Regions from separate parts of the Allobosea sp. P4_H5 genome, predicted to be linked through region 3. Evidence: predicted binding sites of a transcription regulator. Region 3 holds the regulator's gene; each other region holds the start of a gene.
What was found. Region 3 encodes PhoB, which activates phosphate uptake and scavenging genes when phosphate is short. Its sites were predicted from a motif close to TGTCATNNANCTGTCAT; they were not measured.

Region 1 (2,198 bases), on a different contig from region 3:
CAGGCAATGCCCTGGCCCTCGCCCTCGATCGGATAGGTCGCGACCAGCTCCAGCACCGAGCCCATCTTCGGCAGGCGCAGGGCGTAGACTTCCTTGTGGTCATGGCCGGTGGCGTAGAGCAGCCCGTCCTTGCCCCAGCTACCGCCCGACATGCTCATCGGCTCGGCCCGCTTGATCACCGAAGCCGGGAAGGTCCAGCCCTGGACCGGCTTCCAGGCCTCGTCGAACTTCACCAGCGTCGTCCAGTAGGAATTGCCATAGGGTTGCTGGCTCTGGCCGAAGACGCGGCTGTAGTTGGCGAAGACGCCCCACCAGGCGCCATCGTGCTTGTCGAGCCAGGTCAGCGATCCCAGCAGGATGCCGAAGCTGTGCGAACCGATATGTTCGAGCGTCTGGGCGTCCCAGATCTCGACCGAGCTCGTCATCGGCGAGGCCGGGTAGTTGGAATGGGCGGCGTAGAGCTTGCCGTCGACCACCGCGCCGCTGTCGAGATGGATGATCGGGCCGTCCTCGGCGCCCTTCCATTCCTTGACCAGGGCACCGGTCGTCTTGTCGTGCTTGGCGATGGCCCGATCGGTGATCGCGTAGACATGACCGGCATCGACCGCAGCCGCCTGGCGGGCGGCCGGGGCCTTGAACCGGGAGATCTCGACAAAACGGCCGCTCGGGGCCGTCGGCTTCTTGGCAGCTTCCTGCGCCACCACCGGAGCTGCGACCAGACAGGCGGCCAGCGCCGCCGCAACCTTGAGCTTCATCGCCCTCTCCCCACGCCTCGTCGGCTTCAGCCGCTCTCGGCATCGACCATGGGAGGCGGGGGCTGGGCGGTCAAGGTGACGGGCCGATGAAGCCGGCCCGTCACCCTATCGTTCACTCGGCCGCTTCGACCTCAGGCCGGGTGCGGCCGGAGCGCTCGCGCTTGACCAGTTCGGCGACGAGGAAGGCCAGCTCCAGCGCCTGCTCGGCATTGAGGCGCGGATCGCAGACCGTGTGGTAGCGGTCGTTGAGATCGGCGTCCGTCATGCCGCGGGCGCCGCCGGTGCACTCGGTGACGTTCTTGCCGGTCATCTCGAGATGCAGGCCGCCGGCATGCGTGCCTTCGGCCTGATGGACGGCGAAGAAGTTCTTCACCTCGGTCAGGATCAGGTCGAACGGCCGGGTCTTGTAGCCACTCGCCGCCTTGACCGTGTTACCGTGCATCGGGTCGCAGGACCAGACAACGTTGCGCCCTTCCCGCTTGGTGGCGCGCACCAGAGCCGGCAGGTGGTCGAAGACCTTGTCGGCGCCGAAGCGTCCGATCAGGACGAGGCGACCGGCCTGGTTCTGCGGATCGAGCGCGTCGATCAGCTTGAGCAGCTCGTCCGGCTTCAGGGACGGGCCGCATTTCAGGCCGATCGGGTTCTTGATGCCGCGGAAGTACTCGACATGGGCGTGGTCGAGCTGACGGGTGCGGTCGCCGATCCAGACCATGTGACCGGAGGTGGCGTACCAGTCGCCGGTCGTCGAGTCGGTGCGCGTCATCGCCTGCTCGTAGCCGAGCAGCAGCGCCTCGTGGCTGGTGTAGAAATCCGTCGTACGCATCTCGGGATGCGTCTCGGGATCGACGCCGATGGCGCGCATGAAGTCGAGCGACTCGGTGATACGGTCGCCCAGCTCCTGGTAGCGATGCGATTGCGGGCTATCCTTGACGAAGCCGAGCATCCAGCGATGCGCGTTGTCGAGATTGGCATAGCCGCCGGTGGCGAAGGCGCGGATCAGGTTGAGCGTCGCCGCCGACTGCCGGTAAGCCTCGAGCTGCCGGCGCGGGTCGGGAATCCGCGACTCTGCCGTGAACTCGTTGTCGTTGATGATGTCGCCCTTGTAGCTCGGCAGCTCGACATCGCCGATCTTCTCGTTCGGCGCCGAGCGCGGCTTGGCGAACTGGCCGGCGATACGGCCGACCTTCACCACCGGCGAGCCGCCGGCGAAGGTCAGCACCACCGCCATCTGCAGGAACAGCCGGAAGAAGTCGCGGATATTGTCGGCCGAGTGCTCGGCGAAGCTCTCCGCGCAATCGCCACCCTGAAGCAGGAAGGCCTCGCCGGCCGCGACCTTGCTCAACGCCCGTTTGAGCTTGCGCGCCTCGCCTGCAAAAACCAGCGGCGGAAAGCCGGCGAGCTGCTGCTCAACCGCCTTCAAGGCTGCCTGATCCGGATATTCCG
Region 2 (2,198 bases), on a different contig from region 3:
AAGCGTCGATCCGGCCGCCGCCGTGAGGATCATCCCGGTGATGATCGAGGATGGCCCAGGCCTCCTTGATATCCTCGGGCCGCGCGTGCTCGGCAGCGCGTGCCGCGATTGCAGGCTCGACGACGAGCCGTGCGTCGAGAATCTCGATCACTTGCCCCATCGAGTCGGGCTGGATGATCACGCCCTTGCGCGGCACGACATCGACGAGGCCTTCGGCCTGCAATCGTTGCAGCGCCTGGTGGACGGGCGTGCGGCCCATCTCCAGTTGCTCGCAGATCGACGCTTCGTTGAGATATTGGCCGGGCGCGAAGAACAGGGTGATGATCCGGTCCTTGATGGCGATGTAGGCCTGCTCGGACAGCGGGAGTGACTCTTTCTTGCTTTTGCCGCGCTGCGCCGGACGACGCTTTTGCCCGCTCTCGCCCTTCTTTGCCGTCATCGCATCATGCCGCAGATATGCCTGTTGATATTCCAGTGCTTCGACAATTCATTACCGTCGAAGCGAGAGCTGAGCAAATCGCGCGGATAGTGTGCAACCTCCCTCGAAAATCCCACCGGTCCGCTCCCCACTAGAAGGATGCCCTGGCGATCGGCCGCCTGATGGCGGGCACGACAGCGGGCAGCGAGGTGGTGGAGGATTATGGCCACATCGGGCTGACCCTGCGCCAACATCCAGTTGCATTCCTGAGATCGGAATTCGAGCGCGCCGGCGGATTGTGACCTGTGCCGATGCGGTCGCCTCCCATGATCGACGTTGGGTCGATGTAGCTGGCCTTGTGCCCGCCGGCTTGCATGGGAGGGCTCGTGCCTACGGGCCAGCCATCGAACCATCGATCTCGCAGGTCATGCAGGCGTCATCCACGGCGGATAGCTGGGCGCCACCTTGAGAGGCCAAGCATGACTCGTAAAAACGTTCTTCTGATCGTCGTCGACCAGTGGCGAGCCGATTTCGTACCGCATCTGCTGCGCGCTCGCGGCCAGGAGCCTTTCCTAAAGACCCCGAACCTCGACAGGCTCTGCGCGGAAGGAGTGACCTTCGCCAACCACGTCACCGCCTGCGTGCCCTGCGGCCCGGCCCGCGCCAGCCTGCTGACCGGCCTCTACCTGATGAACCATCGCGCGGTTCAGAACACCGTCCCGCTCGACCAGCGGCATTTCAACCTCGGCAAGGCGCTGCGTGCCATCGGCTATGATCCGGCGCTGATCGGCTACACCACGACGACTCCGGATCCGCGCTCGACCGCGAAGCAGGATCCGCGTTTCCTCGTGCTCGGCGACCTGATGGACGGCTTCCGTTCGGTCGGCGCCTTCGAGCCGAACATGGACGGCTATTTCGGCTGGGTCGCCCAGAACGGCTTCGAGCTGCCGCCCAATCGCGAGGACATCTGGTTGCCCGAGGGCGAGGATGCCGTGCCCGGGGCGACCGAGCGCCCGGCGCGCATCCCGAAGGAGCTGTCCGACTCGTCCTTCTTCACCGAGCGCGCGTTGACCTACCTCAAGGGCCGGGCCGGCAAGCCGTTCTTCCTGCATCTCGGCTATTACCGGCCCCATCCCCCCTTCGTCGCACCGGCGCCTTATCACGAGATGTACCGGGCGCAGGACATGCCGGCGCCCATCCGGGCTGAATCGCCCGAGGTCGAGGGCGCCCAGCATCCGCTGGTCAAATACTATGTCGACGCGATCAAGCGCGGCTCGTTCTTCCACGGCGCCGAGGGTTCTGGCGCGACGCTCGACGAGGCGGAGATCCGCCAGATGCGCGCGACCTATTGCGGGCTGATCAGCGAGATCGACGACTGCCTCGGCCAGGTCTTCGCCTATCTCGACGAGACCGGGCAGTGGGACGATACACTGGTCGTCTTCACCAGCGACCATGGCGAGCAGCTCGGCGACCATCATTTGCTCGGCAAGATCGGCTTCCACGACGAGAGCTTCCGCATTCCGCTCGTCGTCAAGGACCCGCAAGGTGCCGCGGGCCGGCGCGGCGCGATCGAGGAGGCCTTCACCGAGAGCGTCGACGTGATGCCGACGATCCTCGACTGGCTCGGCGGCGAGGCGCCGCGCGCCTGCGACGGGCACTCGGTGATGCCGTTCACACAAGGGGTTCATCCGGCGGACTGGCGCACCGAGCTGCACTATGAATACGACTTCCGCGACGTGCATTATTCCGAGCCGGAAAAGGTGCTCGGGCTCGGCATGGA
Region 3 (2,198 bases):
GGCGTCACGCCCGCACTCTGGCATCTGTTCGCGGTCACCGAATGGACTGGCGGCGACCCCAAGATCAGCAATGACGAGCATAGCGAGATCCGCTGGTTCAACTTCGATTAGGCCCGATCGCTGACCCCGCTGGCATCGGAGGCGTATCGCCCGGTCTTCGCCCGGCTGGCCGCGGCGTTCGGGCCGGAACCGTAGGCATCGGCATGGCGACGTTCGCGATCTATGCGGGCGCGGCGCTGGCGGAGATCGCCGGCTGCTTCGCCTTCTGGGCCTGGCTCAAGCTCGGCAAGTCGGTCTGGTGGCTGCTGCCAGGCCTGGTATCGCTCGCGGCTTTCGCCTGGTTGCTGGCCCTGCTCGACAGTCCAGCCGCCGGACGCGCCTTCGCCGCCTATGGCGGCGTCTATATCGTGGCGTCGCTGGCCTGGATGGCGCTGGTCGAGAAGGTCGCGCCGGATCGCTACGATCTGGCGGGCGCCGCGCTCTGTCTCGCCGGCGCCGCGATGATCGTCGCCGCGCCGCGCTGACAGAAGCGCTCAACTTCGCGCAAATGTCTCGTCGAAGGCATAACCGGCGCCGCGCACCGTACGCAGCGGGTCCTTGGCATTGGCGGGCGTGATCGCCTTACGCAGGCGCCCGACATGGACGTCGACAGTGCGCTCGTCGATATAGACGTCGCGGCCCCAGACGGCGTCGAGCAATTGCGCCCGGGAATAGACCCGGCCCGGCGCCTGCATCAGGAATTCGAGCAGGCGGAACTCGGTCGGCCCGAGATGCAGCTCGGCCCCGGCACGGCGGACACGGCGGGTGGTGCGGTCGAGCTCGAGATCGCCGGCAGCGAGCAAGCCGGCAACGTGGCCGGGCTTGGCACGGCGCAGCAGTGCCTGGATGCGGGCGATCAGTTCGGGCAGCGAGAACGGCTTGACGACATAGTCGTCGGCGCCGGTGGCAAGGCCACGCACGCGCTCGGTCTCCTCGCCGCGGGCCGTCAGCATGATGATCGGCACGCGCTCGGTGTCGCGGCGCGTGCGCAGGCGCCGGCAAAGCTCGATGCCGGAGAGGCCCGGCAGCATCCAGTCGAGCAGGACGAGGTCCGGCGTATGGTCGCGCAGATGCAGTTCGGCGTCGTCGCCGCGCGCCACGCTGTCGACCTCGAAGCCTTCGGCCTCGAGGTTGTAGCGCAGCAGCAGGGTGAGCGGCTCCTCGTCCTCGACGATCAGGATGCGTGCGGGCATGTCAGCGTCCGTTCAAGCGCCCGCCGGTTCAGCCATTGGCCGCCGGCAGGTCGACGAGGATGTTGGTGGTGTCGAGCTTCGGTCGGGTTTCGTCCATGGACTGCCCGGTGACGAGGTAGTGGATGGTCTCGGCGATGTTGGTGGTGTGGTCGCCGATGCGCTCGACATTCTTGGCGCAGAACAGGAGATGCGTGCAGAAGGTGATGTTGCGCGGATCTTCCATCATATAGGTCAGGAGCTCGCGGAACAGCGAGGTGTAGAGCGCGTCGATCTCGTCGTCGCGGCGCCAGACATCCATCGCCTTCTGCTCGTTGCTGGCGGCATAGGCGTCGAGCACGTCCTTGAGCTGGGCCTGGACCAGGCGGCTCATATGCTCGAGGCCGACGACGGCGCGATGCGGCGGCGAGAACTGGCCGGAGATCGCGACCGCGCGCTTGGCGATGTTCTTGGCGAGATCGCCGACACGCTCGATGTCGGCGGCGATGCGGATCGCCGAAATCAGCTCGCGCAAGTCGTTCGCCAGCGGCTGGCGGCGGGCGATGGTCAGCACCGCCTTTTCCTCGACCTCGCGCTGGAGATTGTCGAGGCGCTGGTCGGCGCTGATGATCTTCTGGGCGAGCGCGGTGTCGCGGCGCACCAGAGCCACGGTGGAGTCGCCGAGCATGCGCTCGGACATGCCGCCCATCTCGGCGAGGCTGCGGCGCAGCCCTTCGAGATCGGCGTCGTAGGAGCGGACGATATGGTCGGACATGGGGCGTATCCTTGGGGCTTGCCGACGCTTCGGAATGTCAACCGAAACGGCCGGTGACGTAGTCCTGCGTCTGCTTCTTATGCGGGTTCATGAAGATGGTGTTGGTGGCGTCGAACTCGATCACCTCGCCAAGGTACATGAAGGCGGTGTACTGCGAGATGCGCGCCGCCTGCTGCATGTTGTGGGTGACGATGACGATGGTGAAATCGCTCTTC
Region 4 (2,198 bases), on a different contig from region 3:
AAGGTGAAGAACTTGGCGACGCCCTTGTACTCGTCGGCCTTCTTGCCGCCCATGACCCAGAGCGAGGCGCCGCCGATGATCGAGTTCTGCGGCGCGCCGGCGACATCAGGATAATACGGCATCGGCGCGTTCGACCAGTCGAACTTGGCGTTGGCCTTGACGTTGCCGAAGAAGGCCGAGGAGGTCAGGAAGAGCGGGCATTCGCCAGAGGTGAAGCGGCCCTCGCCGGTGTTGGTACGGCCGGAATAGGAGAACACGCCTTCCTTCTGCAGGTTGGCGAGATTGGTCAGGTGCTTGACGAAGAGGTCGCCGTTGATGCGGAACTCGGTGTCGAAGCCGTCAAAGCCGTTGGCCTTGGTGCCAACAGGCACGTTGTGCCAGGCGCCGAGCTGCTCGATATTGGCCCAGGTCGTCCACGCCGTGGAAATGCCGCACTTGTCCCAGCCGGCGGCCTTCAATTTCCTGGCGGCTTCGAATGCTTCCGGCCAGGTCTTCGGCGGCGCTTCCGGCAGGCCGGCCTTCTTCAGCGCGTCCTTGTTGTACCACATCACCATCGAGGACGAGTTGAACGGGAAGGACAGCATCTCGCCCTTCGTCGTCGAATAGTAGCCGGTGATCGCCGGCAGATAGCTCTTCGGATCGAAGCTTTCGCCGGCGTCCTTCATCACATCGGCGACCGGCTTGATCGCACCCTTGGCCGACATCATCGTCGCGGTGCCGACCTCGAAGACCTGCATGATGTGCGGCGCGTTGCCGGCACGGAAGGCGGCGATGCCGGCGTTCAGCGTGTCGGGATAGGATCCCTTGTAGGCGACGACGACCTTGTAGTCCTTCTGCGAGGCGTTGAACTCCTCGGCCAGCTTGACGACGACGTCGTTGTTGGCGCCGGTCATGGCGTGCCACCACTGGATTTCGGTCTGCGCCATAGCCGGCGAAGCAGCGGCAAGTGCGAACACGCCGGCCGCGGTCAGGGTCTTCAATTTGAAGGTCATGATCAGCTCCCTCTCAGCCCCCGGTACGCGCGGGCGTTCTTGTCGTTGGTGCGCAAGCTAGCATGAAGCCGGGGCGACAGTTCAATGACAAAACGATGACATTTCCGCCCCGCTGTGGACGCGCATCCGCACACTTGCGATTTCCCGCGGAAGCGGCTGTTCTTCGCGTCCATCTTGTACACTGCACACAACCTGGATCAGCCATGCCCTCGCTTTCGCTCACGCCCGCCAACACCTTGCCGGCCGATGCCGACCGCGCCGCGCTGGCCGGCCGGGTCTGGCGCCCGGACCTCGCCGGGCCGTCGGTGGTCAGACTCCAGGGCGATACGGTGATCGACGTCACCGCGACCTTCCCGACCATGCGCGACCTCTGCGAGACCGCCGATCCGGCAGTAGCGCTGCGCGCCGCTGATGGCGAGAGCCTGGGCTCGCTCGCCGATCTCCTCGCCAACAGCTCGGCCGCCACCCGCAATGACGGCAAGCCCTGGCTGCTCGCCCCGGTCGACCTGCAGGTGGTCAAGGCCGCCGGCGTGACCTTCGCGGTGTCGATGCTGGAGCGCGTCATCGAGGAGAAGGCGCGCGGCAACCCGGCTGCCGCCGCCGCAATCCGCACCGAAATCGGAAAGCTCATCGGCGACGATCTCTCCAAGCTCAAGCCCGGCTCGCCCGAGGCGATGAAGCTGAAGGAGGTGCTGATCGCCCAGAACAGCTGGAGTCAGTATCTCGAGGTCGGCATCGGGCCGGATGCCGAGATCTTCACCAAGGCACCACCGATGTCGGCGGTCGGCACCGGCGCCGATGCCGGCCTGCACCCGGCCTCGAGCTGGAACAATCCCGAGCCCGAGATCGTGCTGGTCGTCGCCTCGGACGGCCGCATCGTCGGCGCCAGCCTCGGCAACGACGTCAACCTGCGCGATGTCGAAGGGCGCTCGGCGCTGCTGCTCGGCAAGGCCAAGGACAACAACGCAGCCGCTGCGATCGGTCCGTTCATCCGCTTCTTCGACGGCAATTTCTCGCTCGACCATGTCCGCCGGACGACCGTGAGCCTGACCGTCGCGGGCGAGGACGGGTTCACGCTGGAAGGCTCGTCCTCGATCGCCAAGATCAGCCGCGACCCCGCCGACCTCGCTGCCCAGATGATCGGCCCGCACCACCAGTATCCGGACGGGGCGGTGCTCTATCTCGGCACCATGTTCGCGCCGATCA

Region 1: AC1DS0_RS16105 (cycloisomerase) is a predicted target of PhoB. The motif match lies at 831-847, and genes of this name have one in related genera.
Region 2: pehA (phosphoric/sulfuric ester hydrolase PehA) is a predicted target of PhoB. The motif match lies at 842-858, and genes of this name have one in related genera.
Region 4: ugpB (sn-glycerol-3-phosphate ABC transporter substrate-binding protein UgpB) is a predicted target of PhoB. The motif match lies at 1,066-1,082, and genes of this name have one in related genera.

The regions. Positions count from the first base shown of each region.
Region 1 covers NZ_JBFUKM010000007.1:145,971-148,168, forward strand. The annotation lists gene AC1DS0_RS16105 (cycloisomerase) at 1-755, opposite strand, end outside; gene AC1DS0_RS16110 (class II 3-deoxy-7-phosphoheptulonate synthase) at 868-2,198, opposite strand, start outside.
Region 2 covers NZ_JBFUKM010000005.1:58,041-60,238, forward strand. The annotation lists gene AC1DS0_RS11560 (GntR family transcriptional regulator) at 1-439, opposite strand, end outside; partial or broken gene AC1DS0_RS11565 (OB-fold nucleic acid binding domain-containing protein) at 613-779, shown strand; gene pehA (phosphoric/sulfuric ester hydrolase PehA) at 898-2,198, shown strand, end outside.
Region 3 covers NZ_JBFUKM010000013.1:173,265-175,462, forward strand. The annotation lists gene AC1DS0_RS24740 (NUDIX hydrolase) at 1-111, shown strand, start outside; gene AC1DS0_RS24745 (YnfA family protein) at 204-524, shown strand; gene phoB (phosphate regulon transcriptional regulator PhoB) at 534-1,232, opposite strand; gene phoU (phosphate signaling complex protein PhoU) at 1,261-1,983, opposite strand; gene pstB (phosphate ABC transporter ATP-binding protein PstB) at 2,021-2,198, opposite strand, start outside.
Region 4 covers NZ_JBFUKM010000018.1:10,497-12,694, reverse strand. The annotation lists gene ugpB (sn-glycerol-3-phosphate ABC transporter substrate-binding protein UgpB) at 1-992, opposite strand, end outside; gene AC1DS0_RS28065 (fumarylacetoacetate hydrolase family protein) at 1,196-2,198, shown strand, end outside.